2 linked regions of the Pseudorhizobium banfieldiae genome follow. The protein of the gene in region 1 interacts with the protein of each later gene in a pairwise test. Links are inferred from orthologs where the notes say so. Each region holds a gene or a part of one and is shown in the gene's direction. Other genes may lie near its edges.

The links.
Region 2: the proteins of uvrB (region 1) and uvrA interact in binary tests that used the Escherichia coli proteins (3 or more experiments, as listed by UniProt). The link is inferred for Pseudorhizobium banfieldiae from one-to-one orthologs.

The regions. Positions count from the first base shown.
Region 1 is NZ_FO082820.1:1,587,988-1,603,829, reverse strand. The notes cover bases 5,889-9,696. They hold uvrB (excinuclease ABC subunit UvrB), read left to right. Parts: upstream 5,889-6,223; coding sequence 6,224-9,496; downstream 9,497-9,696. Other genes in these bases: NT26_RS07910 (GFA family protein), read left to right, coding at 5,889-6,124. Outside these bases: NT26_RS07930 (sensor histidine kinase), read left to right, coding at 1-876; transcription elongation factor GreA, read right to left, coding at 1,001-1,483; NT26_RS07920 (hypothetical protein), read right to left, coding at 1,652-4,219; NT26_RS07915 (MFS transporter), read left to right, coding at 4,456-5,664; more of NT26_RS07910, read left to right, coding at 5,732-5,888; NT26_RS07900 (P-loop ATPase, Sll1717 family), read left to right, coding at 9,999-11,429; NT26_RS07890 (hypothetical protein), read left to right, coding at 12,537-12,971; NT26_RS07885 (ferredoxin--NADP reductase), read right to left, coding at 13,111-13,950; NT26_RS07880 (DUF934 domain-containing protein), read right to left, coding at 14,086-14,592; NT26_RS07875 (nitrite/sulfite reductase), read right to left, coding at 14,604-15,842. UniProt on the Escherichia coli protein: The UvrABC repair system catalyzes the recognition and processing of DNA lesions. A damage recognition complex composed of 2 UvrA and 2 UvrB subunits scans DNA for abnormalities.
Region 2 is NZ_FO082820.1:1,739,600-1,744,730, forward strand. Bases 1-3,424 are described here. They hold uvrA (excinuclease ABC subunit UvrA), read left to right. Parts: upstream 1-302; coding sequence 303-3,224; downstream 3,225-3,424. Other genes in these bases: NT26_RS08640 (single-stranded DNA-binding protein), read right to left, coding at 1-50; NT26_RS08650 (DUF72 domain-containing protein), read left to right, coding at 3,241-3,424. Also shown: more of NT26_RS08650, read left to right, coding at 3,425-4,047; NT26_RS08655 (bifunctional ADP-dependent NAD(P)H-hydrate dehydratase/NAD(P)H-hydrate epimerase), read right to left, coding at 4,048-5,131. UniProt on the Escherichia coli protein: The UvrABC repair system catalyzes the recognition and processing of DNA lesions. UvrA is an ATPase and a DNA-binding protein. A damage recognition complex composed of 2 UvrA and 2 UvrB subunits scans DNA for abnormalities.

The DNA.
Region 1 (15,842 bases):
GCCGCATCGATCCTGCTTTCAAGCCTGATCGGCGTGTTCTTCGCCTTCCGGATCGCCGCCCCCTTGAGCCGGTTCACGGCGGCCGCCGAGAAGATCCGGGGCGGTGATTTCCTCGTCGACGTCGAACCCAGCGCGACGCGAGAGATCGAAGCCCTGGCGTCGACCATCAACAGCATGGCCTCCGAGCTCTCTTCCCTCGAGCGGCGGCTGAAGTTCAACACCCGCGCCGTGGCACACGAATTGCGCACCCCGCTCACGGTGCTGCAGGGCAATCTGCAAGGCATGAGCGACGGCGTGATCGAGCCGAGCCACGACCGCATCAAGGCGCTTTATGCGCAGACGCAAGGCATGGCGCGCCTGGTGGAGCAGCTCAACACGCTCTCCCTCGTCGGGACAGCGAGCTTCATGGCGCCGCTGACCGATACCGACCTCGCCTCCCAGGTCACCGACACGGTGGACCTCTTTCAAGCGTCCGCCGGAAACGGCCTCACCTGCCGGACCTTCCTGCAGCCCGCACCCGCCGCGATCGATCCCGTGCGGTTCCGGCAGGCTCTGCTGGCGCTCCTCGACAATGCCCGCCGCTATGCCGGAGACCACGGCCCGATCGATGTCCGCACCGGCACCGACGAGGCCGGCAGGTCGTTCATAAGCGTGGAAGATCGGGGGCCAGGCATGCCTCCGGATGTGCTCCAATCCTCCTTCGACATGTTCTGGCGAAGCGAGGCGACGAATACGCGCGGCGCCAACGGCACCGGCCTTGGCCTGACGGTCGTAAAGGCGATTGCCGAAGCGCATGGCGCCGCGTTTTCCGTCACGAGCAGACCAGGCGGAGGCGCCTGCGCCACCATCACCTTTCCAGCCGGCGCCCGAAGCTGATCGACACGACCGGACGGTGACCGGAGGCGCGTTGCAATGCCGGCCGACCGCGCATCAGAAACCTCGCCCTCAACAAGCCGGCGATGTCGTCCCGCCGAAACCACGCTGCGGCCGCTCCCCCGGCTCAGGAGATCGCAAGGAGCTCCAGCTCCTGCCCACCGACAGAGACGAGGTCCCCCACCCGCTTGCCCATCAGCTGCCGGGCGACGGGAGACACGTAGGAGATCGTGCCCGCCTTGGGATCGGCCTCGTCCTCGCCGACGATCCGGTAGCGCTGGACCCGCCCGTCCTCGCGCGAAAAGGTCACCGTGCTGCCGAAGGCCACGACTTCCGACGTCAACGGCTCCGGCATCACCTGCGCCGTGCGCACCCGCTCGGTGAAATAGCGCAGGTCCCGCAAGGGCCCCGCCGCCTGCCGCCGCCGCTCGTTGACGTCCTCGACCACGTTCGCCGTTTGGTAAGCCTCCCGCGCCTCCTCCAGCTGCCGCGTCAACCCTTCCAGCCCCGCCTGCGTCACCAGGTTCGGATGCGGCGAGACCGGCCGGTCCGGCAACAACGTCTCCGCCGCCGTTTCCGCACTCTCTTCCTTGACGAAGGCAACGCTCATGGTGGGTGGTCCTTACTGATGCTCTACGCTCTGCCCCGATATAGGCCTGAGGTCTGAACTCCTCCAGCTTTCGGTGCGGCTTGCACGGTCCGAAGGAATGGCGGACCGCATCAGCGGCATCGAGCGATCAGATCGGCGAACAATTCAGAAGAGCGGTGCTCTTTAACATCAATTCTGTTTTTCTCCTGGCGCCTCAGGTGCGATGGTCCCTGATATAGAATGCAAAGTGCGCCCCCACTGGCCGGGAATGCGAGGGAACGCGTTCGGGTTCTTGCGCGGCCGCTTGCCCCAAGCGGCATGCCTTTCGCTCTCGAAGCTGGGCATACCTAAATGTATGGCGATGCTCGCTTCAGCAATAGTCCGTATCGATTCAGTATGATGGAAGTCAGAGAACTCCGCGTGCCTTCCGCCGAGTTCTTTCCATGTATGGCTGATGGGCTCCGACTGGCGCAACAGTTCGTAGCCGGTGAGCAAAAGCACCCGATTTCGTGGTCCTCCATCCACGCCCAGTTTGCGGGTCCACCTTACAAGCTTTCGCAGCAAAGCTTTTTCTGTATCGGTGAACTCGTTCCTGAGTACGGAGACGGCGAGATAGGATCCAGGGAACCGAAGCGCCAAATCCTTCAACCTTGCGATGTCCTTAGGCTCGATTAGATCACCTTGGCCGAACGATTTAGCTTCACCCAAGATCAGGTTCGGATCGTATTGACTGTCGAAGGCGTCGGCTTGGTGAAAGGCGATGTAATCCGCTTCAATCCTCCTGCCATCCAGTCCAAGCTCGACCGCGGTGACGAAGTTGATTGATCGGAAATGAGAAACCAGCTCGCTAATCGTCTGCAGCGCCAGAACGGCACCATATGCACCTTTCGCGTAGTCTTGAACCGAAAATGGACCCGCGACGCGATACGTCCATAGCCGCCCGGTAGTTGTAGCTCCCTGCGGGAACGGGTACAACTTCAGACAGCGTTTGCATGTAAGGGAATAGCCCAAACGGTCTACCGTATCCCAATTGCGGTTCAAGCAGTTGGTGCATTGGGTCTCCAGTCCGAGGACCACAATGCTCGCCTTGGTAAAATGGTCCAACTCAAGAGCCTGATAAAAGCGTGATTTGCGACGTTTGACGAGACCGGCCCAGTCCTTGATAGGCCGTGATCGGGGGTCGAACTGTTCCTGAACTTCCTCAACACCATTCTCACGCCGACGGACACCACCGGCCATGTCATTCATCAGTTTGAGCGTCTCTGAGTCCGCTATAAGACGTGTACCCCATAGGCCACCAAGCTGGTCGAGGATCTGTTTTGCGATATGGCCCGGCTCAGACAGCCGCGCCTCCATCCCTGATCGTTTCAGGAAATCCAGAATGGCCGTCTCCTGGGTCTGGAATTGCAGATGCTCCCCGACGCCATCGTATTTTTGGCCGAAACTCCAACCCTCAGTGCCGATCATCACGTCGAGGACACCAAAGCCAAGACGGGGCCTTGATCGGTCGAACGTGTTGTAAGGGTAAATAGTCGCAATATCCGCTCGACCATAGTTTGCCACCCGCAAGCTGTTCACCCATCTCAGTTGCGACGTGCCGAAGCGCGATGCGAACGAAGGGCGAAGGGGCTCATAGCGCGCCGAAGGTTGGGAGTCCGTTTCCTTCACCTCCAGCGTCACGCGTTTCTCCTCGACATCGAGGACAATCCGCTTGGGCGGGTTCATCATTCCGCCGCCGGGCTTGTCCCAAATCCTGTCTCGCCACTGCTTCACGGACAATGTTCCAAAGCCGTCTTTCGACTGCGGAAGACCGGGCTGAAGCAGCTGTAGCGCCTTTCGCCGCGCCTCGTCGCCTATCCCTCGCGAGAACTCGAGGATGGCAGAGTGCATGATGCCGTTGGGATTGCCCTGCAGCGGCCTACACTCGTCAGCGATGATTCTATGGATTTCGGGCAGGAGGTCTGGCAACCATCCCATCGGTACGGGTATCAACGGATTCGGCTCGCTCCTCAAATTCCACACGTCGATGAGATCAGTCAGGTGAGCGGGATCAAAGACGAAGATCTTGGCGTCATTGGTCCAGAGTCTTTGCGGCCTGATGTAATGGGATGTAGCCGAAAGCGGTGTGGTAACCCCCTCAAACAGCACTCTCTTCCAGCTCGCTGGCGAACACGGTATCGCCTCAGGCCGGAAAACATGATCAAAGGTTCGGGAGAAATATTCGCTCCCGGCAGTGTCCGGATAGACGCCGAATATTGCCTCCGCCAAACCTGAAGTAGGAGGATTTGCGATTGTCACAGCCGCAGAGGGGTCGCGCTGATGAAAACGCTGTTCGGTGCGATAGATGTCCTCAAGACAATCGGTGACAGGTAACCCAAGATGAAGCTCGGCCCAATCCTTATGTGGTTCGGGTGCTAAAACTTCATCCAATGTAAGAACGCGTCCCCGCGAGATGTAGTCTCGTAACGAACCGAGACCAACCTTTTCTAGCAGGCCGGGTTGCGCCTCGACGAAAGCGTCAGGCTCAAAGAATTGAATGTAACCGCGCGCGATCTCGAGCCCCGTGACGTCCCCGGGGAACTCCGCTACCCAAGCCTTTGGAGGTTTACGAAATACGGGGATAATCGGGTTGTATTTTCCACCCCACATGCAGCTGCAAATACGCATGAACTTGATGACCGCCGCCTTGTCCCCCGGAGTGACCAGAAGGGCAATGCGCGCGGGACGAAGCCGGACAACGGCAGACAATTCAGCCATCTTCCCTCCAATCAGCTCAAGCCGTGAATGAAGCAGTTGAACTGATAGGCAATCAAGTGCTGTAGAGGAAGGACCAAGAATTTCAGGTGGATAACTTAAGCTGGAGCATGTCGGTAGCAGTAAAGCTGGAATGCGCACCTTATACGCCACCCCCCTGTCGGAATCCCCTCTCCCCATCCGTCCTTGCCGCATATAACCTCGCCGGCGCCACCGCCGGCCTTGTTCGGGAGAGGGTCATGGCACGTGCATATCGTTGGGTGATTGTCGCCGCCGGCGGGCTGATGGGCTGCGTGGCGGCGGGCACCATGTTTTCGCTGGCGATCTTCCTGGAGCCGGTGGCGAGCGAGACCGGCTGGTCGCGCGCCGGCATTTCCACCGCCATGACCCTGAACTTCCTGGTCATGGGCGTCGGCGGCTTCCTCTGGGGCTCCCTCACCGACCGGTTTGGCGCCCGGATCGTGGTGCTGATCGGTTCGGTCTTGCTCGGCCTGGCGCTGGTGCTGGCGAGCCGCGCCGAGAGCCTGCTTTCCTTCCAGCTCGCCTATGGCACGCTGGTGGGGCTTGCCGCCAGCGCCTTCTTCGCGCCGATGATCGCCGCCGTGATGACCTGGTTCGACACGCAGCGCGGGCTCGCCGTCTCGCTCGTTTCCGCCGGCATGGGCATGGCGCCGATGACCGTCTCGCCGCTCGCCCGCACCCTCATCTCCGCCTATGACTGGCGCACCGCCATGCTGATGATCGGCGTCGGCGCCTGGGCGATCCTCCTGCCGACCGCGCTCCTGATCCGCCGTCCGCCGGCGCTCTCGGAGAGCGATCAGGCAAGTGCGGTCGAGGCCCGCCGCCAGCCGCTGTCGCGCCTGCTCTTGACGCCGCAATTCCTCGTGCTCGGCTTCACCTTCTTTGCCTGCTGTGCCGCCCATTCCGGGCCGATCTTCCACATGGTGAGCTATGCCATGCTGTGCGGCATTGCGGCCATGGCCGCCGTCAGCATCTACAGCGTCGAGGGCCTGGCGGGGCTCGGCGGCCGGGTGCTCTTCGGCGTGCTCGCCGACCGGATCGGCGTCAAGCCGGTGCTGGTCGCGGGCCTCCTCGTCCAGGCGGCGGTGATCTCCGCCTATCTCGCCGCCGACAGTCTCACCACCTTCTATTCGCTGGCGGTGATCTTCGGCGGCACCTATGGCGGCGTCATGCCGCTCTATGCGGTGCTGGCGCGGGAGTATTTCGGGCCGCATGTGGTGGGCACCGTCTTCGGCGCCGCCACCATGCTCTCCTCCGTCGGCATGGCCTTCGGCCCGCTGGCCGGCGGCTGGGCATACGACGCCTTCGCCAGCTACCAGTGGCTGTTCATCGGCTCCGCGCTGGTCGGCCTCGGGGCTGTCGCCATCGCGCTCGCCTTCCCGCCCTTGCCAGCGAAGACGCCGCAGCCGGCCGAGGCGGTCGCCTGACGCGAGGCTTGCCGCCTCCCCGCCGCCGCCCTAGCCTCCTGTCCAACCGACACGGAGGAAACGCATCATGGACGACGTCACCGGCGGCTGCCTTTGCGGCCAGCTTCGCCTTACCGCCCGCGGCAGGCCGTATCGTGTCGGCCTCTGCCACTGCCTGGATTGCCGCAAGCATCACGGCGCCCTGTTCAACGCCTCGGCGATCTTTCCCGCCGACGCGGTGACGATCGAGGGCGAAAGCTCGGCCTATCAGGACCGGCACTTCTGCCCCCGCTGCGGCTCTCCCGTCTTCGGCGTCAGCGCCGACGAGATCGAGGTGGCGCTCGGCGCGCTCGATGCCCCCGACCGGTTCACCCCCACCTACGAGCTCTGGACGATCCGCCGCGAAACCTGGCTGCCGCCCTTCGCGCTGAAGCACCATTACGAGCGCGACCGCGAAAACACCGGCCGCACCGAGGACTGACGTCACCGGCCGGAGACAGCGCTTTCACGTTTCCCTTTTGTACTCATTTTTCCGCCCCGCCCTCTTCACTTTCCCCCGGACTCTCGCCATATTCCGGCGATGGCCAGATCCCCCCGCAAGTCCCCGCCCTCGAACGGCTTCGAGGAAGCCCCGCAATCCGGTTTCGAAGGCGCGCCGCTCTCGGGCTCCGTCTCCGACTGGGTGAAGCAGATGGAGGCGGAGGCGGAGGCCTCGGGCATCGAGACCCAGCGCGAAATCGCCTCGAAGGCAGGCAAGCACCGCAAGAAGATCGAGATCGCCGCCCGCGAAGCCGCGATCAAGGAGGCGGCGAAGGACAAGCCGAAAACCGCCAAGCACACCACCGCCTCCAAAACCGCCCGCGGCGTGTCCATCGGCGCCTCCTCCGACCCGAAGACCCGCGCCGCCGCCGGCCTCAACCCGGTCGCCGGCCTCGACGTGTCGCTGGAGGAAGCCAAGTCGCTCGCCCCCGGCGCCGTCACCGCCACCGTGGATGCGCTGGCGAAGCTCATCGAATCCGGCAATCCGCTGTTCAAGGACGGCAAGCTGTGGACGCCGCACCGCCCGGCCCGGCCGGAAAAGTCGGAAGGCGGCATTTCCATCCGCATGGCGTCGGAATACCAGCCCGCCGGTGACCAGCCGACGGCGATCGCCGATCTCGTCGAGGGCATCAACACGGGCGAGCGCTCCCAGGTCCTGCTCGGCGTCACCGGCTCGGGCAAGACCTTCACCATGGCCAAGGTGATCGAGGCGACCCAGCGCCCGGCCGTGATCCTGGCGCCCAACAAGACGCTCGCCGCCCAGCTCTACTCGGAGTTCAAGAGCTTCTTCCCGGACAATGCGGTGGAGTATTTCGTCTCCTATTACGACTACTACCAGCCGGAAGCCTATGTGCCGCGCTCCGACACCTATATCGAGAAGGAATCCTCGATCAACGAGCAGATCGACCGGATGCGCCACGCCGCCACCCGCGCCATCCTCGAGCGCGACGACTGCATCATCGTCGCCTCGGTCTCCTGCATCTACGGTATCGGCTCGGTGGAAACCTATACCGCCATGACCTTCCAGATGTCGGTCGGCGACCGGCTGGACCAGCGCCAGCTGCTCGCCGATCTCGTCGCCCAGCAATACAAGCGCCGCGACATGGACTTTCAACGCGGCAGTTTTCGTGTTCGGGGCGACACGATCGAGATCTTCCCCGCCCACCTGGAGGATGCCGCCTGGCGCATCTCCATGTTCGGCGACGAGATTGACGCGATCACCGAGTTCGACCCGCTGACCGGCCAGAAGACCGGCGACCTGAAGTCGGTGAAGATCTACGCCAACTCGCACTATGTCACGCCGCGCCCGACGCTGAACGCCGCCATCAAGTCGATCAAGGAGGAGCTGAAGCACCGCCTCGCCGAGCTCGAGGCTGCCGGCCGCCTGCTCGAAGCCCAGCGGCTGGAGCAGCGCACCCGTTACGACATCGAGATGATGGAGGCGACCGGCTCCTGCGCCGGCATCGAGAACTATTCGCGCTATCTCACTGGCCGCCGCCCCGGCGAGCCGCCGCCGACGCTGTTTGAATACATCCCCGACAATGCGCTGATCTTCATCGACGAAAGCCATGTCACCATCCCGCAGATCGGCGGCATGTATCGCGGCGACTTCCGCCGCAAGGCGACGCTGGCCGAATACGGCTTCCGCCTGCCGTCCTGCATGGACAACCGGCCACTGCGCTTCGAGGAATGGGACGCCATGCGCCCGCTCACCGTCGCCGTCTCCGCCACGCCGGGCAACTGGGAGATGGAACAGGCCGGCGGCGTCTTCGCCGAACAGGTCATCCGCCCGACCGGCCTCATCGATCCGCCTGTGGAAGTCCGCCCCGCCAAGAGCCAGGTCGACGACGTGCTCGGCGAGATCCGCGGGACCGCGCAGAAGGGCTACCGCACGCTCTGCACCGTGCTCACCAAGCGCATGGCCGAAGACCTCACCGAATACCTGCACGAACAGGGCGTTCGCGTCCGCTACATGCATTCCGACATCGACACGCTGGAGCGCATCGAGATCATCCGCGACCTGCGGCTCGGCGCCTTCGACGTGCTGGTCGGCATCAACCTGCTGCGCGAAGGCCTCGACATTCCCGAGTGCGGCTTCGTCGCCATCCTCGATGCCGACAAGGAAGGTTTCCTCCGCTCCGAAACCTCGCTGATCCAGACCATCGGCCGCGCCGCGCGAAACGTGGACGGCAAGGTCATCCTCTATGCCGACAATATCACCGGCTCCATGCAGCGGGCGATGGACGAGACCGCGCGCCGCCGCGAAAAGCAGATGACCTATAACGAGGAACACGGCATCACGCCGGAATCGGTGAAGCGCAATATCTCCGACATCCTCGATTCCGTCTACGAGCGCGACCATGTCCGCGCCGATATCTCCGGCGTCTCCGGCAAGGGCTTCGCCGATGGCGGCCACCTCGTCGGCAACAACCTCCAGGCGCATCTGAACGCTTTGGAAAAGGACATGCGCAACGCCGCCGCCGACCTCGACTTCGAAAAGGCCGCCCGCCTGCGCGACGAGATCAAGCGGCTGAAGGCGGTGGAGTTGTCGGCGATGGACGATCCGATCGCGAAAGATGAGGCTCGGGCACAGGAACGGGGTGGCAAAGCCGAGAGAAATGGTGGGCCGAGCGGCCGCCGCAGGCCAATCTCCCCCCTTGAGGGGGAGATGTCCGGCAGGACAGAGGGGGGCACTGCACCCTCTGCGCCCGAAGGCTTCCCCCCCTCTGCCCCTATCGGGGCATCTCCCCCTCAAGGGGGGAGATCGTCGGAACCCGCCTCCTACTTCGCCAAGCCCACGCTCGACAACATGGGCCCCGGCACCGACATGCCGACACCCCTGTTCCGCAAGAACACCCTCGATGGTGAGGAGCGGTCTGCGCAGCAGGGCAATCGATCCAGTGAATCGATTGCAGCGACGAACGCCCGGAGCGAAAGCGAAGGGCAGACCGGAGGCCCGGAGACATCGCTCTTCCGCAAGAACACGCTGGATGAAATGACCGTCGGACGCACGGAAAAGCCGGCGCAAGGCACCTTGCCGACCCGCCCGCCGGAAACGGTCAGCACCAAAAAGCGCTTCTCGCCGCTCCTGGAGGGCCAGCCGGAACGCGGCGAGACACCCACCTCTCGTTCGTCATCCTCGTCCTCGGGTCAGGCCCGAGGATTGACCCGAGGACCCAAGGATGATCCATCCTCGGACTCGATCCGAGGACCCGTCATCCGGGGTAAGGTCGGCGTCGGCAGCTACGAAGATCCCGGCGAGCAGAAGCGCAAGGGGCGGACGAAGGGCAAGACCGGGCGTCCGGGGCGGTAGTTCCGAGTCCCTTCTTCCGTTTTACGGGGAGAAGGATGCAGGGGCGCAGTCGAATGAGCCTGCACGCGATATGCGAACGGCAATTTCCCGGACATTTGCTGTCAAGCCAGTATACGCGCTCGATTGCGCCAACTGAGGAACCGGAACCAGAGTCAGGGCATCTCGAGAACCTAGTGCCTTGCCAGAATCCCGACTAACACCCATCGCTTAAGTCGAGGACGTAAAGGTGCTACCGGCGCAACCGGCCATGTGCAAGGTTAGATCCATCTCGAAGATCTGGCGTATACAGTATCGCTCAGCCGCGCCTTACTCACTCATTTACGTACCGGCGCTTCTTGCTCTCGGAAAGAAACCAAAACCCAACTCTGAGAGATCTTGAACCGGCACCAGCACTGGCTATCGACCACCAAGCCCCCCAAGCGACCGTCCAGCACAATACAGATGACTGCCTTGATCTTTGCCTACTGAGTGATAATCGTAACGTATCGGGGGATTTTGATTTATGAACACAAGCTATGATTTGCGATCGATCAACTTTGGATTTGCTCGAGCCGAGACCGAACGGACGGAGGCACCCAGTCTTTTGCGGGAGGGTTATTTCGACGAACAGGGATTAACTAAGAGCGCACTGGAGGGCCCGACATTTTTGTACCTAGGCAATAAAGGTGCCGGCAAAAGTGCGTTGGTTAACCATTTAGATCTCGAATTGCAGAATAGATACAACAGCTTTTCTACTATTTACCAACTAGAAGATTTCAGCTTCCAAAATTTCTCGAAAATAATCCGCGGTGACCAAGAGCCCGAGGCCAAGTTTCCTGATGCTTGGGCTTGGCTACTCCTCATAATTGCATTGGAATCGCTCTCACGGGACGAGGGTGTGTGGCATCCGGATGCCGTGAGTTACAACGAAACCGTCAACAGTCTAAAGCAAATGGGTTTCATGCCCAACAGTTCATTGAGACACATTGCGAATATCACGTCCAGGAAAACATTCAAGCTTACGATACCTTATGTCTTCGAGAGCAGCGAAGATTTCGCCAGCATTGACAAGGTGAACGATATTCCCATGTTCGTCCACAATATGAAGAGAATAATTTGCAGCTGCAGGACAGAATCTAACCACATAATAATGCTAGACGGCCTGGATGACATCCTGACCACCAGATCAGTTCAGTACAAAAGCCTTGGCTCCCTTGTTTTCGAAGTCGACAGGCTAAATGATCTATTAAAACAGAATGGGGTAAAGTTAAAATTTATTATAGTTTGCCGAACCGATCTATACGAGCGTATTTCGGGAGCGAACAAAAATAAAATAAGACAGGATAAGTGTAAGTATATAGACTGGTACCAGAATCCAAGAAATCCAGACCGTTCACTACTACTGGATATGGTCAATAAAAAGACCAATTTTGGGGGAGATTTTTTTCGCGCCTTTTTCGATTTCAAGATATCTGGAACACCAGCGCCTAAGTACCTTCTCGAGCAGACGAGGCATACACCTCGAGATTTTCTGACCCTGATGCGAAAGATAGCAGAGGTACAGCGCGAAGGAGAGAGATTAACGCCGAATCTTGTTCTATCCGGCGCACGAATTTATTCGACTGATTATTTCGTTGGAGAGGTCGAGGATGAACTTGAAGGTTATACGAAATCTAGGCCACCAAAGGACTGGATTGAGTTTATTGGGATGTTCGGCAAGCGAAGGATTTCAACACGGGATCTAGAGTTGAAGGCTCGCCACCTAAAGTACGATATCGATGAGATGTACGCGGTTTTACGAGCGCTTTTCGAGTGTAGTGCGATAGGAACGGTGGTTAATTCTGGCAACGGTGAACATTACACGTTCAGATATAGGAACAGAAACTCCAATTTTGTTATCGGAAATGATATATCGATCCATGTAGGTCTACGAAAGGCTCTAAACATCCCGTAGTCAAAATTGATCGCGATACAGCTGAGCTGCATTTGACTACCCAAATATATCTGCCATCGAACACGAAGAGCGCTGCTTCGCAGGTTTCCCTTATCTATTTTCCTTTGTTGTCCCGCCCCCAGACAGAAGCTCCTTAACTGCCTCCTCGTACCCCACCCGCGGATCCGGCTGGCCCTGCATCCCTACGTGGAGGTTTTGCCCAGTCCGTCCCCCACCCCGAAAAAGAATTTCATTCCCCTCCTCCATACCCGTGCCCATGATCCCCCGTCCCGCCGCGGATACATCAGGAGTGTCCTGCCGAGGCGTGGCCGGCGCTGGTGGTGAAGGGACCACGTGAACCTTCACCATCGGGGTCCGCGGAGAATGATCTCCCTCCGGCGTCGCTTTTTCGTCATTCCTGTGCTTGTCACAGGCATCCAGCAGCACCGCGTCTGCGGCGCAGGACACATAGACATCCAATGCCCACGAATAGTTCTCTCGCCGTGCAGACGCACGGCGGCTGCGTCCCGGCTCAAGCCCGGGATGACAGAGGCGAACTCGGCACCTTCCTCACACCAAAACCGCACCCCACCCACCAAATATCAAGCACTTAACCCCTCGCTCATCCCCCTCCCCCAAACCCGTGCCTACACTTCCCCTGTCCCGCCGCGGATACACCAGGAGGCGTCCTGGCGAGGCGGGGCCGGCGCTGGTGGTGAAGGGACGACGTGAACCTTCATCATCGGGGTCCGCGGAAAATGGTCTCCCTCCGGCGACACGGGGGAAGCGGGATGGTTTCGGACCGACCACCTGCTTCTGATGCCCGAAAGAGCGCGCCGGGCGTGCCTGTGCGGCACACAGGGGGGTCGATGAGGATGGTGTCGCCGGACCTTCAAGTCCGACGAGATGCCGGGGCGAGGAGCCTCGGAACCCGGGAAACCGGCGGTCAAACACCTCCCATTCGACCTTTGCAGAGAGACCGGAGTCGCGGGCAGAAACCGCCGAACGGGGCGCTGAGAGGTGCCACATAACATTATCTTACGAGGCAGCTTTCAGCGCCCCGTCCAACACCTGCTTCGTCCTCCTCGGGAGAGCGAAGCGAAAACCGAGGATCGCCAAGGGGTTACCATGTCCGACACCAAGCCACCTGCCATCGACCCGCTACTCGCCGCCCGCACCGCCGAGGCGCTGGCCCTTCCGCACCTCGTCTGCCGGCGCCGCGACTGCCGCCGCAAGAACCGCTGCCTCTGGTGCTTCCGCTCCACCGGCGAGCGCTGTTGCATGAGGAACCTGACGGCCGAGCAGCGCCGGATCTTCGACGTCGTCTACCATGAGGCCGCTGCCGCCTGGCATTTTCTCGGCACGGACCCGCATTGGTTCGAGGCGCGCGAGGGAGAACGCCGGACGCACAACGACCTGGGGATCGCCATTGCCCGAACCGATCCCGGCAGGTGGCGGAGGGAGAAATGGGACGCCGAGCGGCGGGCGCGGGAGAAGCGGCTGGCGCGGTTCGACAGGGAGCAGGCGTCGGGGAAGCACGGGTCGAAACGGGGGAGAGGATGAGGCGGCGCGATTCTGGCAGGCGCTGCAGGAGGCCGAGGATGACGCGCCGTCCCCCGGCCCTGCGCTTGCGCTTCGGGCGTTCGGCGCTCAAAACGCTCCACTGGAGCGTTTTGCCGGGCGCTTCGCGCCCGGACGCGTCTCACCCCACAAACGCCCGTTCGATCACGAATTCGGCCGGCTGGCTGTTGGCGCCCTCGGTGAGGCCGGCGGCCTCGAGCAGCGCCTTGGTGTCCTTCAGCATCTCGGTCGAGCCGCAGATCATGCCGCGGTCGGTGGCGGGGTCGAGCGGCGGCACGCCGAGATCGGTGAACAGCTTGCCGCTCTCGATCAGGTCGGTGATGCGGCCCTGGTTCGGATAGGAGGGGTCGCGGGTGACGGTCGGATAAGGCTTCAGCTTGTCCCCGACGATTTCCGAGAGGAATTCGTGGTTCCTGATCTCCTCCATCAGGTCGAAGCCGTATTTCAGCTCCGCCACCTCGCGGCAGGTATGGGTGAGGATCACCTCGTCGAACTTCTCATAGGTCTCCGGATCGCGGATCAGGCTCGCGAACGGCGCAATCCCGGTGCCGGTGGAGAACATGTAGAGGCGCTTGCCCGGCGTCAGCGCATCGAGCACCAGCGTGCCCGTCGGCTTCTTGCGCATCAGCACCGTGTCGCCGGGCTTGATCTTCTGCAGGTGCGAGGTGAGCGGCCCGTCCGGCACCTTGATGGAGAAGAATTCCAGTTCCTCGTCCCAGGCGGGGCTTGCGATCGAATAGGCGCGGTAGATCGGCTTGTCGCCGACCATCAGGCCGATCATCGCAAACTCGCCGGAGCGGAAGCGGAAGCCGGCCGGGCGCGTCATGCGAAAGCGGAACAGGTGGTCCGTGTAATGCTCCACCGCCAGCACCGTCTCGGCATAGACATTGTCCGGAATGCCGGCCGGCTTGTTCTCGGCCCCGGGGGCAACGAAGTCTTCCGTCTTGGCTGGAGCGTTCATGCGGCGTCCGTTTCGCTTGTCTTCTCGTGGGCTGGGGAGCGAAATATACCATCCGCCCCGCGAATTGAAGGCACCCGCGTGCTTATGCCGCGGCGCGCCCGGAAAATATGTGCCGGAAAATCCGCTTTCAACCGGTCAGCCGGTGGAGCGGCGGCGCCAGCTGTAGCCGGGGGCATCCGCTGCCGGTCGCGCGGCGGGCTGGTAGTGGACGGGAATGGCCGGCAGCCGGCCTTCCGCCAGCCGTCGCAGCGCCGTCTCATTGGTGACGGCAAAGCTGTCGATCCCGACCCGCAGCATCAGCGGGATCTGGTCGATCAGCACGTCGCCCACCGCCCGCAGCTCATTTTGATAACCCAGCCGTTCCCGCAGCAGCGAGGCATGCGAAAATGCCCGGCCGTCGTTGAAGGCGGGGAACTCCACCGCAACGATCGCCAGCCGGTCGAGATAGGGCTGGAGCCGATGCACATCGTCGGCGGGCCTGATCAGCACGCCGAGGCCGACGTCGTTGCTGGCCTCCGCCTTCTCGATCAGCTGGTCGAGGGACAAGAGCGGCGTCTGCTCGTCCGTCGCGGGGTGTTCCTCGGTCTCGACCATCCAGGGGTCGTTCTCGACGAAACCGGTTTCCTTCCAGATCCTGGTCATCATCCGCCCCTTCAAGCCGCTTCCGCCGTCGAACCGTAGAGCGCATCCTTGAACGGCTGCGGCCCGACGCGGCGATAGGCTTTTAGGAAGGTCTCCTCCTTCGACAGGCGAAGCCCGAGATAGGTGTCGACGATGGTCTCCACCGCATCGGTCACCTTGGCCGGCTCGAAGCCGCGGCCGATGATCTCGCCGATCGAGGTGTTCTCGTCGCCCGAACCGCCGAGCGTGATCTGGTAGAGCTCGGCGCCCTTCTTCTCCACACCCAAAAGCCCGATATGGCCCACATGGTGATGACCGCAGGCGTTGATGCAGCCGGAGATCTTGATCTTCAGCTCGCCGATCTCCGCCTGCCGGTCCGGTGATCCGAAGCGGGTCGAAATCTCCTGCGCCACCGGGATCGACCGGGCGTTCGCCAGCGCGCAGTAGTCGAGCCCCGGACAGGCGATGATGTCGGTGATCAGCCCGGCATTGGCCGTCGCCAGTCCCTGGGCGACGAGGGCGCGGTAGACCGGCTCGAGATCCGCCAACGCCACATGCGGCAGGATGACGTTCTGCTCGTGGCTGATGCGGATCTCGTCGAAGGCATATTCCTCGGCAATGTCGGCGATCGCATCCATCTGCTCGTGGCTGGCATCCCCGGGGATACCGCCGATGGGCTTGAGCGAAATCGTCACCATGCCGTAATCGGGATGCTTGTGCGGCTCGACGTTCTGGTCCACCCAGCGCGCGAAATCCGGATCCTGCTTCTTCCAGCCGGCGATCTGCCCCCACCCCTCCGGCCGCTCCGGCAGGGAGGGAGGCGCGAAGTAGCGGGTGATGGCGTCAATATCGGCCTGCGGCAGGGTCAGCTCGGTGCCCTTCAGGTGCGAGAACTCCTCCTCCACGCGCCGCGTCATCTCCTCCACGCCGATTTCGTGGACCAGGATCTTGATGCGCGCCTTGAACTTGTTGTCGCGCCGGCCGAAGAGGTTGTACACGCGCACGATCGCGGTGGTGTAGGTCAACAGATCCTCTTCCGGCAGGAAGTCGCGGATCTTCTTGGCCACCAGCGGCGTACGCCCCTGCCCGCCGCCGACATAGACGGCAAAACCCAGTTCGCCCTTGTCGTTCTTCTTCAGGTGCAGGCCGATGTCATGGACCTGGATCGCCGCCCGGTCGCGTTCCGCGCCGGTGACGGCGATCTTGAACTTGCGCGGCAGGTAGGAGAATTCCGGGTGCACCGAAGACCACTGGCGCAGGATCTCGGCATA
Region 2 (5,131 bases), 150 kb from region 1 along the record:
TCGGCGCCGACATTACCGATCAGGATTACCTTGTTGACGCTTCCAGCCATAGTTCTTCACCTTGTTCGCTGCCTGTCGTGCAGCCAATTTCCGAGAGGACGGTAGCTTAGACCATCTGCCGCCGGGATTGGCCTCCCTCTGCCGCTCATCCACAGTCGATTTTTGTTCTTTTTTTGTTCTATTAATTCTCTATGATCGAGTCAAGCGACTCGCATTTGACGCGGTCTGTTGGAGTTTCTGCCTTCACACCGCCACTTCATTCACTACATAAGGGCATCGATCCTTCCCCACCGAGCAGACTAATGAGCGAACTTAAGACGATCTCCATCCGTGGTGCGCGTGAGCATAACCTGAAGGGTATCGATCTCGACTTGCCGCGCAACTCGTTGATCGTCATGACCGGGCTCTCCGGCTCAGGCAAATCCTCCCTCGCCTTCGACACGATCTACGCCGAGGGGCAGCGGCGCTATGTCGAAAGCCTTTCGGCCTATGCGCGCCAGTTCCTGGAGATGATGCAGAAGCCGGACGTGGACCAGATCGACGGGCTTTCCCCGGCCATTTCGATCGAGCAGAAGACGACATCCCGCAATCCGCGCTCGACGGTCGGCACGGTCACCGAAATCTACGACTACATGCGCCTGCTGTTTGCGCGCGTCGGCGTTCCCTATTCGCCGGCAACCGGCCTGCCGATCGAGAGCCAGACGGTCAGCCAGATGGTGGACAGGGTCCTCGCCTTCGAGGAGGGAACCCGTCTCTACATCCTGGCGCCGATGATCCGCGGTCGAAAGGGCGAGTACAAGAAGGAACTCGCCGACCTGATGAAAAAGGGCTTCCAGCGGGTGAAGGTGGATGGCGAGTTCTACGAGATCGCCGATGTGCCGGCGCTCGACAAGAAATACAAGCATGACATCGACGTGGTGGTGGATCGCCTCGTTGTGCGTTCGGACATCGGTGCGCGACTGGCCGACAGCCTCGAGACCTCGCTGAAGCTTGCCGACGGTCTGGCAGTCGCGGAGTTTGCCGACAAGCCGCTCCCGCCGCAGGAAACGGCCGCGGGCGGCTCGGTGAACAAGTCGCTGAACGAAACGCATGAACGCATGCTCTTTTCGGAGAAATTCGCCTGCCCCGTTTCCGGCTTTACGATCCCGGAGATCGAACCGCGACTGTTCTCCTTCAACAATCCTTTCGGTGCCTGCCCCACTTGTGACGGGCTCGGCTTCCAGCAGAAGATCGACGCGGCGTTGATCGTGCCGGAGCCGAACCGCACGCTGCGCGACGGCGCTATAGCCCCATGGGCCAAGTCGACTTCACCTTATTACAATCAGACTCTGGAGGGGCTTGGGAAGGTCTATGGCTTCAAGCTGTCCAGCCGCTGGTCGGAACTCTCCGAGCAGGCGCAAGCCGCCATCCTCCAGGGGACCGAAGAGAAGGTCGAGTTCCATTATGCGGACGGCGCCCGGTCCTACAAGACAACGAAGACATTCGAAGGGATCGTTCCCAACCTCGAACGTCGCTGGAAGGAAACCGACAGCGCATGGGCGCGCGAGGAGATAGAGCGCTACATGTCGGCCGCGCCCTGCCCCGCCTGCAACGGCTTCCGTCTGAAACCGGAGGCACTGGCCGTTAAGGTCAACGCGCTGCACATCGGTCAGGTGACAGACATGTCCATCAAGGTGGCCCGGGACTGGTTCGAGGAACTGCCGCAGCACCTGAACACCAAGCAGAACGAGATTGCGGTCCGCATCCTCAAGGAGATCCGCGAGCGGCTACGCTTCCTCAATGACGTGGGCCTCGACTATCTCAGCCTTTCCCGAAATTCAGGCACTCTGTCCGGCGGAGAAAGCCAGCGCATCCGGCTTGCCTCGCAGATCGGTTCCGGACTGACAGGGGTGCTCTACGTGTTGGACGAACCGTCGATCGGCCTTCACCAACGGGACAATGCGCGATTGCTCGACACGCTGAAGCACCTGCGGGACATCGGCAATACCGTGATTGTCGTCGAGCATGACGAGGACGCGATCCTTACCGCCGATTATGTCGTCGATATCGGTCCTGCCGCAGGCATTCACGGCGGTGAAGTGGTCGCGGAAGGCACGCCCGCGCAGGTCATGGCAAACCCGAAATCGATTACCGGCAAGTATCTTTCCGGCGAACTCGGTGTCGCGGTGCCCGCGGAACGTCGCAAGCCGAAGAAGGGCAAGGAGATCAAGGTCGTCGGCGCCCGCGGCAACAATCTGAGGAATGTCACCGCATCTGTGCCGCTCGGTGTTTTCACGGCGGTAACCGGCGTTTCGGGCGGCGGCAAGTCCACCTTCCTGATCGAGACGCTCTACAAGGCCGCCGCACGGCGGGTCATGGGTGCGCGAGAGATTCCGGCCGAGCATGACAGGATCGACGGTTTCGAACACATCGACAAGGTGATCGATATCGACCAGTCGCCGATCGGACGGACGCCGCGCTCCAACCCGGCCACCTATACCGGCGCCTTCACCCCGATCCGTGACTGGTTTGCAGGCCTCCCCGAGGCGAAGGCGCGGGGCTATGCGCCCGGCCGCTTTTCCTTCAACGTCAAGGGCGGCCGTTGTGAGGCCTGCCAAGGCGACGGCGTCATCAAGATCGAGATGCACTTCCTCCCCGACGTCTATGTCACCTGCGACGTCTGCCACGGCAAGCGCTACAACCGTGAGACGCTCGACGTGCATTTCAAGGGCAAGTCGATCGCCGATGTGCTGGACATGACGGTCGAGGAAGGTGTCGAGTTCTTCTCGGCCGTTCCCTCCGTGCGTGACAAGTTGCAGGCGCTCTTCAATGTCGGCCTGGGCTATATCAAGGTGGGGCAGCAGGCCAACACGCTTTCGGGTGGCGAGGCGCAGCGCGTCAAGCTAGCCAAGGAATTGTCGAAGCGCTCGACCGGACGCACGCTGTACATCCTCGACGAGCCGACGACGGGTCTGCATTTCCACGACGTGGCAAAGCTGCTCGACATGTTGCACGAACTGGTGAACCAGGGGAATTCGGTGGTGGTCATCGAGCATAATCTCGAGGTCATCAAGACGGCGGACTGGATCATCGACATCGGGCCGGAAGGTGGAACCGGCGGCGGCGAAGTGGTGGCAGCCGGACCGCCGGAGGTGATCGTCAAGGAAAAGCGGTCCTACACGGGTCAGTTCCTCAAGGAACTGCTCGATCGGCGGCCGGCGAAGAGGGTTGAGGCGGCGGAGTAGTCGCCGGGGAGGCAAGATGGCAGCGGAAGGCACGATTCGCACCGGAATCGGAGGCTGGACCTTCGAGCCGTGGGAAGGCAGTTTCTATCCCGAGAAGCTGCCGAAGAAGCGGCAGCTTGAATATGCGGCCGGCAAGCTGAAGGTCATCGAGGTCAACGGCACCTATTACGGATCGCAGAAGCCAGAGACTTTTGCGAAATGGGCCTCCGAAGTGCCGGAAGGCTTCATCTTCACGCTCAAGGCCAGCCGCTTCACGACTAACCGCAAGGTCTTGGCGGAGGCCGGCGAATCGATCGACAGGTTCTTCGCCCAGGGGCTGACCGAACTCGGCCCGCATCTCGGACCGATTCTTTGGCAGTTCGCGCCCACCAAGAAGTTCGAGCCCGAGGATTTCGAAGCATTCCTGAAGCTTCTGCCAGACAATGTAGACGGACTGCGTCTGCGGCATGTCGTGGAAGTACGCCATGACAGTTTCAAGGTGCCGGAATTCGTGCAACTCCTCGCCCGGCACAATGTCGCGCCCGTCTGCGCCGATCATCATGAATACCCGATGATCGCTGACGTAACCGCTGATTTCGTCTACGCGCGGCTGCAGACGGGATCCGACGACATCCCGAATTGCTATGCGGAAGCCGATCTGAAGGCGTGGGCGGATCGTCTGGAGACATGGGCGTCGGGTGGTGTGCCGGGCGACCTGCCGTTCGTCGACGGGGCTCGCAAGCCGAGGCAGGAACCACGTGACGTCTTTGCCTTCTTCATCCACGAGGGCAAGGTGAATGCCCCGCAGGGGGCGATGGCCCTCCAGGGTTTGGTCGACGGCTGATCAGTCAACATCGAGCGGCCGAATGGCGTGGACCAGCGCTTCCGCCGTCATGCCCTCCCCTGCGCGAAGAGCGGCTTCCCCGTGGAGATAGACGCCCGCGGCAGCGGCCTCGAATGCCGGCATGCCGTTCGCCAGCAGCGCGCCGATCATTCCAGCGAGTACATCGCCCGAGCCGGCCGTCGCGAGCCAAGGCGGAGCGTTCTCGTTGACGGCGGCCCGGCCGTCGGGCGCAGCAATGACGGTATCGGCGCCCTTGTAGACGACGACGGCACTCGACCGTCGTGCGGCAGCCACGGCCTTGTCGACCTTGCTCAGGTCCCAGGCCTCGCTGATATCCGGGAAAAGACGGGCGAACTCCCCCTCGTGAGGCGTCAGGACAAGGCGGGTTTCGCCGCGGTAGGCATCGAAGAGCGGGTCCGGACAGTCCCGGAAGGATGTTATCCCGTCAGCGTCCAGCACGAGCGGGTGGCCATCGAGCGCCAGGACGAAATCCCTCGCCTTTGCACCAACGCCAAATCCCGGCCCCAGGACGAAGGCAGAGAGTTTCCCGCTTGCCAGCCACTCCCTGATCGCCGATGCATTCTCCACTTCGCGCAGCATGACAGCAGTCAAATGTCCGGCATTCACCCCCATTGCATCGGGAGGCGAAGCGACCGTGACGAGTCCGGCGCCGCTGGCTAGCCCGGCCTCCGCCGACAGGCGCGCGGCGCCCGTGTGCGAGGCGCCACCGGAGAAGACGGCGAGATGTCCCCGCCGGTATTTGTGCGATCCTGAATCAGGTTTCGACAGCAGGTGGCGCCACAGCGACGGCTGGTTCACCCGCAGCGCGCCCCCGGCACTTCGAACTATGCGCCACGGGATGCCGATGTCGACGACCTCGACGTCACCGCAGAGTAACCTGCCGGGCATCAGCAGGTGGCCCGGCTTGCGCGCCATGAAGGTCACCGTATGGGTCGCGTTAAATGCGGCGCCGAGCGGCACGCCCCTGCGGCCGCAGAGGCCCGACGGGAGGTCGACGGCGATGACGGGAAGGCCGAACGCTTCCACGGCTGCGATCACCGCCCGAAGGTCGGTTGGAACGTCA